Regions from separate parts of the Scandinavium lactucae genome, predicted to be linked through region 1. Evidence: predicted binding sites of a transcription regulator. Region 1 holds the regulator's gene; each other region holds the start of a gene.
The links. The regulator PurR, encoded in region 1, represses purine synthesis genes. The targets are predictions, from matches to a motif close to CANGCAAACGTTTGCNTG.
Positions count from the first base shown of each region.

Region 2: purM (phosphoribosylformylglycinamidine cyclo-ligase) is a predicted target of PurR. The motif match lies at 1,281-1,298, and genes of this name have one in related genera.
Region 3: purE (5-(carboxyamino)imidazole ribonucleotide mutase) is a predicted target of PurR. The motif match lies at 1,257-1,274, and genes of this name have one in related genera.

Region 1 is NZ_JAWXRD010000040.1:5,559-7,825, reverse strand. Features, by position in the region: gene cydH (cytochrome bd-I oxidase subunit CydH) at 96-185, opposite strand; gene purR (HTH-type transcriptional repressor PurR) at 479-1,504, shown strand; gene punR (DNA-binding transcriptional activator PunR) at 1,523-2,267, opposite strand, start outside.
Region 2 is NZ_JAWXRD010000004.1:104,636-106,902, reverse strand. Features, by position in the region: gene SIK69_RS05705 (6-phospho-beta-glucosidase) at 1-209, opposite strand, end outside; gene bglK (beta-glucoside kinase BglK) at 223-1,098, opposite strand; gene purM (phosphoribosylformylglycinamidine cyclo-ligase) at 1,353-2,267, shown strand, end outside.
Region 3 is NZ_JAWXRD010000002.1:180,979-183,245, reverse strand. Features, by position in the region: gene purK (5-(carboxyamino)imidazole ribonucleotide synthase) at 1-679, opposite strand, end outside; gene purE (5-(carboxyamino)imidazole ribonucleotide mutase) at 676-1,185, opposite strand; gene SIK69_RS02850 (DUF2534 family protein) at 1,421-1,681, shown strand; gene lpxH (UDP-2,3-diacylglucosamine diphosphatase) at 1,691-2,267, opposite strand, start outside.

The DNA.
Region 1 (2,267 bases):
AACAGAAGTAAACAAAATGGCAAAAGTTTTTTGCGAAATTGATAACAATCAGAAGGGAAATGAGAAGGAGGAAGAGATTTCTCCCTCCGGGTAAATCAGTGCAGTACGGCGGTCAGCCCGGCGGCCACGATCAGGGCCAGAGCAATTACGGTCGTCATTAAAGAGAACTTCAGGTCGGTACTCATCAATTTTTCTCCTTTTAATCCCCACAACAAAAGTGAGCCTGCTCATTTTTGCACAATCATACGCAAAAATCTCGCAGGTTTTCGGCGCATAACGATTTTTCTCTTTCCCTTTCCGTAAGAATCAGACAAAATTCCACGCTAATTTAAAAGCGTAGCAGCCATTGACCCCCTCCCGTCGTTCTGTGTCGTTTCCCGGCGTACCGCAATTCAAATGAATTGTATCCAGGGTGTGTAAAGGCAAACGTTTTCGTGTCGATAATCAGGCGTAAGGAAAGGGTCTGGAGTGAGAACGAATGGCAACAATTAAAGATGTAGCGAAACGCGCAAACGTTTCCACTACAACTGTATCACATGTAATTAACAAGACTCGCTTCGTGGCGGAAGATACCCGCAACGCGGTATGGGCAGCCATCAAAGAACTGCACTACTCGCCAAGCGCCGTGGCGCGCAGCCTGAAGGTCAATCACACCAAGACTATTGGCCTGCTGGCGACCAGCAGCGAAGCAGCCTACTTTGCCGAGATCATTGAAGCCGTTGAAAAAAGCTGCTTCGAAAAAGGCTATACCCTGATTCTGGGGAACGCCTGGAACAACCTCGAAAAGCAGCAGGCGTATCTGTCGATGATGGCGCAAAAGCGCGTCGATGGTCTGCTGGTGATGTGTTCGGAGTACCCGCAGGCGGTGCTCGACATGCTGGAAGAGTATCGCCACATCCCGATGGTGGTGATGGACTGGGGCGAATCGAAAGCCGATTTTACCGACTCCGTGATTGATAATGCTTTCCAGGGCGGCTATTTGGCCGGACGTTATCTGGTCGAACGTGGTCACCGTGAAATCGGAGCGATCCCAGGCCCAATGGAGCGTAACACCGGAGCGGGTCGTCTGGCGGGCTTTATGAAAGCGATGGAAGAAGCGCAGATTAACGTGCCTGAAAACTGGATCGTGCAGGGCGACTTCGAACCGGAATCCGGTTATCGCGCAATGCAGCAGATCCTTGCGCAACAGCCGCGCCCTACCGCCGTCTTCTGCGGCGGCGACATCATGGCGATGGGTGCCCTGTGTGCCGCTGACGAGATGGGTTTACGCGTGCCGCAAGATATTTCAGTGATCGGTTACGATAATGTGCGCAACGCCCGTTTCTTTACCCCGGCGCTGACCACCATTCACCAACCGAAAGATTCGCTGGGCGAAGCCGCTTTTGACATGCTGCTCGACAGGATCGTCAACAAGCGTGAAGAGTCGCAGTCGATTGAGGTGCATCCACGCCTGATCGAACGCCGCTCGGTAGCTGACGGTCCGTTCCGCGACTATCGCCGCTAATCACCTCTCAGGGGCCGGTTATTCCGGCTCCTGCAACCACTCTTTATTCAACGTTTCACTGTCCCCCAGATAGTCCAGCAGCCAGCTTAACGCCGGTGACATGTCATTTTGTTGCCAGGTCAGACAACACGCTGCATCCGGGAACGGATTTTCCAGCTCCAGCGCCACCCACTCCCCGCTGTCGATATACGGTCGGGCAAAGTGCGTAGGCACCATTCCGGCGCATAAACCGGCAGACAAACAGGTCGCGGACGACTCCCAGTCCGGCACGACAATCCGTTTCTGGTTATCCAGCAGCCAGGTGATGCGTTTTGGCAATGAGCGCGAGGTGTCTTCGCGCACCAATGATGGCCAGTTGCGCAACACGTCATCACTCAGCGGACCGCGCATTTGCGCCAGCGGATGTCGGCTGGAGACCACACAGTTCCAGCTCAGCATTCCCATATCGCGAAACGCGTAACGTCCTCCGACCGGAATGGCCTGCGTGGCACCAATCGCCAATTCGACACGGCCGTCAGATAACGCATCCCACACGCCGTTAAATACTTCCTGGAACACACACAGTTCGACATCCTGAAAGTGGCGATAAAAATCGACAATCATTTGCCGGGTGCGCTCCGGACGGACGATGTTATCCACCGCAATCGCCAGACTACCGCGCCAGCCATTGGCAATTTGCTGGCACTGCTGACGGGTGATCTGCATTTTTTTGATAACAGACCGTCCCTCCTTCAAAAACCACGCCCCGGCGGGCGTTAATTCG
Region 2 (2,267 bases), on a different contig from region 1:
TTATAGCGGTGGTAAAAATCAATCGCCTCATGGTTCGGGTAGTTCTTCCCTGGCAGCACGCCGTCGGTGATTTCACGCGCCACGCCGTGGGCTCCGGCGGTCATCACGTCGGCAACGCTTGGGCCTTTTCCGCCCTCTTTCCAGCCGCCTTCCAGTTGATGCGCTGCAACCGCCCCGCCCCACAGAAAATCGCTTTTAAATCCGGACATAACAACTCCCTCTTTAACGTTCAAACTGCTGATTAAAATGATAAACCGCGCCGAGTAAACCGGCGTCGTTGCCGTGGCTAACGGTATTGATGTACTCGTCAATGCCGAACCAGGCCAGATGCTGTTTAAGCTGAGTCAAAAAGCCCGGGCGTTCGGTGATGCCGCCGCCGAGCAGAATGGTTTGCGGGTCGAACAGATTGACCAGGTTGTACAGGCCGCTGGCAATGCCGTTGAAGAAATCATTCACCAGCCGCTGGCAGGTGACCTCTCCGGCATCGCTGGCGTCGAATATCTCTTCGCCGCTGATCTCATCAAGTGATTTGCCGATATGCGTGGCGTAACGGCTACGTAGGACGCGCAGCGTGCAGGTGGCATTCATGGTGTAGTGCGTCGGATGGCGGCTGCCGGGGCGGTCGGTAAACATGTAGCCAAATTCGCCGCCGCGAAAACGGGCTCCGCGCACCAGCTGGTTATTGCAGAAGATCGCCCCGCCGATGCCGGTGCCAATGGTCAGCACCAGAAAGTCGCTCATCTGTGCCGCTTTGCCCTGCCAGCGTTCCGCCAGCAGCACGCAGTTGGCGTCGTTTTCAATCGCCACCGGTAAGCGGGTGCGCTCTTCAAGCCACTGTTTAATGGCAAAATGGTCGAACTTGCGGATAGCCCCGCCCATTTCGATGAAACCGGTATGCGGATTGACATACCCCGGGGCGCTGATGGCAATGCCTTCACATTCGGGGTGCGCTTCAAGCCAACTGAGGATCCCTTGCAAAATGGCGTCACCGTCGCTGTCTTTTATCGGCGTTTTTCCCTTCGCAACGAACTCCCCGTCACCAGTGAGCACGCCCATTTTCAGCGCCGTTCCACCAATATCAAATGCGGCAATGTGCATCTGTGCTGTTCCTCCTGGAAGCCATTTCAGAAACCGGTTTCAGTCCGATATTGTGGGCTGTGCCAGCATCCTGCAAGCATTAAACTGTACCCGGTTTCATTTTCGTGAAGCGGTTCAAATTTGGTCAGCGCAACGGCTGAAACGGGGAAATTAACGACGGGAGAAGATATCCGTCACCCAGGCTCGCAAACGTTTGCTTAGGCTGATAGAATAGCGCCGATTTTATTTGCTAACGCCCTTCGTGGAGACTTGCAGTGACCGACAAAACCTCTCTCAGCTATAAAGATGCCGGTGTTGATATTGACGCGGGTAATGCTCTGGTTGACCGAATCAAAGGTGTGGTGAAGAAAACCCGTCGCCCCGAAGTCATGGGTGGCCTGGGTGGATTCGGCGCACTGTGCGCACTGCCGCAAAAATATCGTGAGCCAGTGCTGGTTTCCGGTACGGATGGCGTCGGCACCAAGCTGCGCCTGGCAATGGATCTCAAACGTCATGACACCATCGGCATCGATCTGGTGGCCATGTGCGTTAACGACCTGGTGGTTCAGGGCGCAGAGCCGCTGTTCTTCCTCGATTACTACGCCACCGGCAAACTGGATGTGGATACCGCAGCCAGCGTGATCAGCGGCATCGCCGAAGGCTGCCTGCAGTCCGGCTGTGCGCTGGTCGGCGGCGAAACGGCAGAAATGCCGGGCATGTATCATGGCGAAGATTACGACGTGGCCGGCTTCTGCGTTGGCGTGGTTGAGAAGTCTGAAATCATCGACGGCAGCAAAGTGGCCGATGGCGACGTTCTGGTGGCGCTGGCTTCCAGCGGCCCGCACTCAAACGGCTACTCGCTGGTGCGTAAAATCATTGAAGTCAGCGGCTGCTGCCCGGAAACTACCGAGGTCGACGGCAAACCGCTGGCCGATCATCTGCTGGCCCCGACCCGCATCTACGTCAAAAACGTGCTGGATCTCATCGCTAACGTTGACGTCCACGCCATCGCCCACCTGACCGGCGGCGGCTTCTGGGAAAACATTCCGCGCGTGCTGCCGGATAACACCCAGGCCGTTATCGACGAATCCTCCTGGCAGTGGCCGGCCGTGTTCAACTGGTTGCAAACCGCGGGCAACGTCAGCCAACATGAAATGTATCGCACCTTTAACTGCGGCGTGGGCATGGTG
Region 3 (2,267 bases), on a different contig from region 1:
ACTCCATCGCCATCACCCCGACGTAGTTTAGCTCGTTCATGATAGCCGTCAGCATACTTTCGGCCTGCGCCTGTTGCTGGACATTGGCCTGCGGGAAGGCGACGCTGACGCGCAGAATACCGTCCTGATGCAGGTTATGGGTCAGCGGATAGAACACCGTGCGCCCGTCATGTGCCCGCGCACCGACCAGCGACACTTCCCCGCTGAAGTTGATGCCTTGCTCAACGATACATTCGCCATAGCAGTCATCCGGCAATTGGGCGGTATCGCCCTCACGCAGACGCCACTGGCCGCGACCATCGTAGCCGCCGGTGCGGCGCTTGACGATGGCCAGCTCACCGAGACGGGTGAACACGCTCGGCCATTCCGCTTTATCGGCCAGCAGCTGCCACGGCGCGGTGGCCAAATTCAGTTTATCGAACAGCTGTTTTTGCGTCAGACGGTCGGCGATAACCGGGAACACGTCACGGTTAACGAAGGCAGGATGGCGGGCCAGCTCGCGGGTTAGGGCGGTTTCCGGCCAGCGTTCAATTTCGGCAGTAATCACGCTCTGCTGGAACGGGACCGCTTCCGGATCGGCTTCCAGGCCAACCGGCCAGACATCAATGCCCAGCGGTTCACCGGCCTGACGCAGCATACGGCCTAACTGACCATTGCCGAGGACGCAAACCTGCTTCATGCGTCACCCCGCGGGTCCGGATGCTCCAGAACCTCGTCAGTCTGCGCTTTACGCCACTCGGCCAGACGCTGGCGGAGCTCGCCATCGTGCGTCGCCAGAATTTGTGCGGCCAGCAGTGCAGCGTTGGCCGCACCCGCTTTACCAATTGCCAGGGTGCCGACCGGAATGCCACGCGGCATCTGTACGATAGAATAGAGGCTGTCAACGCCGCTCAGGGCCGCGCTTTGAACAGGGACGCCCAGAACCGGCACCAGAGTCTTCGCTGCAATCATGCCCGGCAGATGTGCCGCGCCGCCCGCTCCGGCGATAATCACCTGATAACCGTTGTCTTCGGCGGTTTCGGCAAAGCTGAAGAGTTTGTCCGGCGTGCGGTGTGCGGAGACCACTTCCACGTGGTGCGGAACGTTCAGGGTATCGAGGATTTCAGCGGCAAACTGCATGGTAGCCCAGTCGCTTTTGGACCCCATCACGATGGCGACACGCGCCGGATTGTTGCGGGAAGACATGCGTCTTAAAACTCCTGTGGGTGTGGAACACACTGCTTTGAAGGCCACAGAGAATAGCACGGAAAAACGTCAAGGAAAACGGTTGCGCGGCCAGTTGATGGGCGAATGAGAGACGGTTTTATCTGTTCCTGTAAATCTGGCCCATCGCGGCGCAAAATACGGTAAAGTCACCGCAGGATTTGCCTGTTTGATAAAACTGACTGCGACACTCGCAGCACCATCGTAAGGAGCATGTATGCTGAAGATACTTCACACCCCGGAGGGGAAAAAATTTCTGACTGCTGTGGCGATCGTTTTCATTATCGCCGTGACCGTCGTTTCTAAAGTCACGTTTCAGGGCGTAGAAGATCAGTACAACCTGCCAATGGAGCAGTGGAGCGTGTCAATGTACTTCATTCAGGGAGCATGGGCCGCCATCTACAGCGTGATGTTCACTATCATTGGTTCGCTGCCGTTTGGCTTCTACTTCCTCGGCCCAAAAGACGATCGCGGCTGATTGCGGCGGTCAGAAAGGAAAGGCTATCAGTTCGACATTATCGGTGGTCACTTTGACCATCGATCCCTCCGCATGCCAGGCACCCAGCACCACGCGAAACGCAGGCTGACCATTGGCGGTCAGTTCGTGGACGGCGGGGCGATGCGTGTGTCCGTGAATCAGCCATTGAACGTGATGTTGTTCCATCGCGGCGACGACGGCCAGCGGATTCACGTCCATTATCTCTATCGATTTATGGCTATTGGCACTTTTGCTGCCGTCGCGCATTTTGGCGGCGATGCGGCGGCGAATAAACAGCGGTAAAGCGAGGAAAAGCGATTGCAGCCACGGCTGGTGAACTTTGGCGCGAAACGCCTGGTAGCCCGCATCGTCAGTACACAGCGTGTCGCCGTGCAGAATCAGCACCGGACGCCCGTACAACTCGAGGCGTTGTTCTTCCGGAAGTAACGTCATGCCGCTTTCGCGGGCAAAACGCTTCCCGAGCAGAAAGTCGCGATTACCGTGAATGAAATAGCAAGGCACACCAGATGCAACCAGCGCGTTGATTTCTCTCGCTATCTGCTGATGTAACGGCTGCGGATCATCG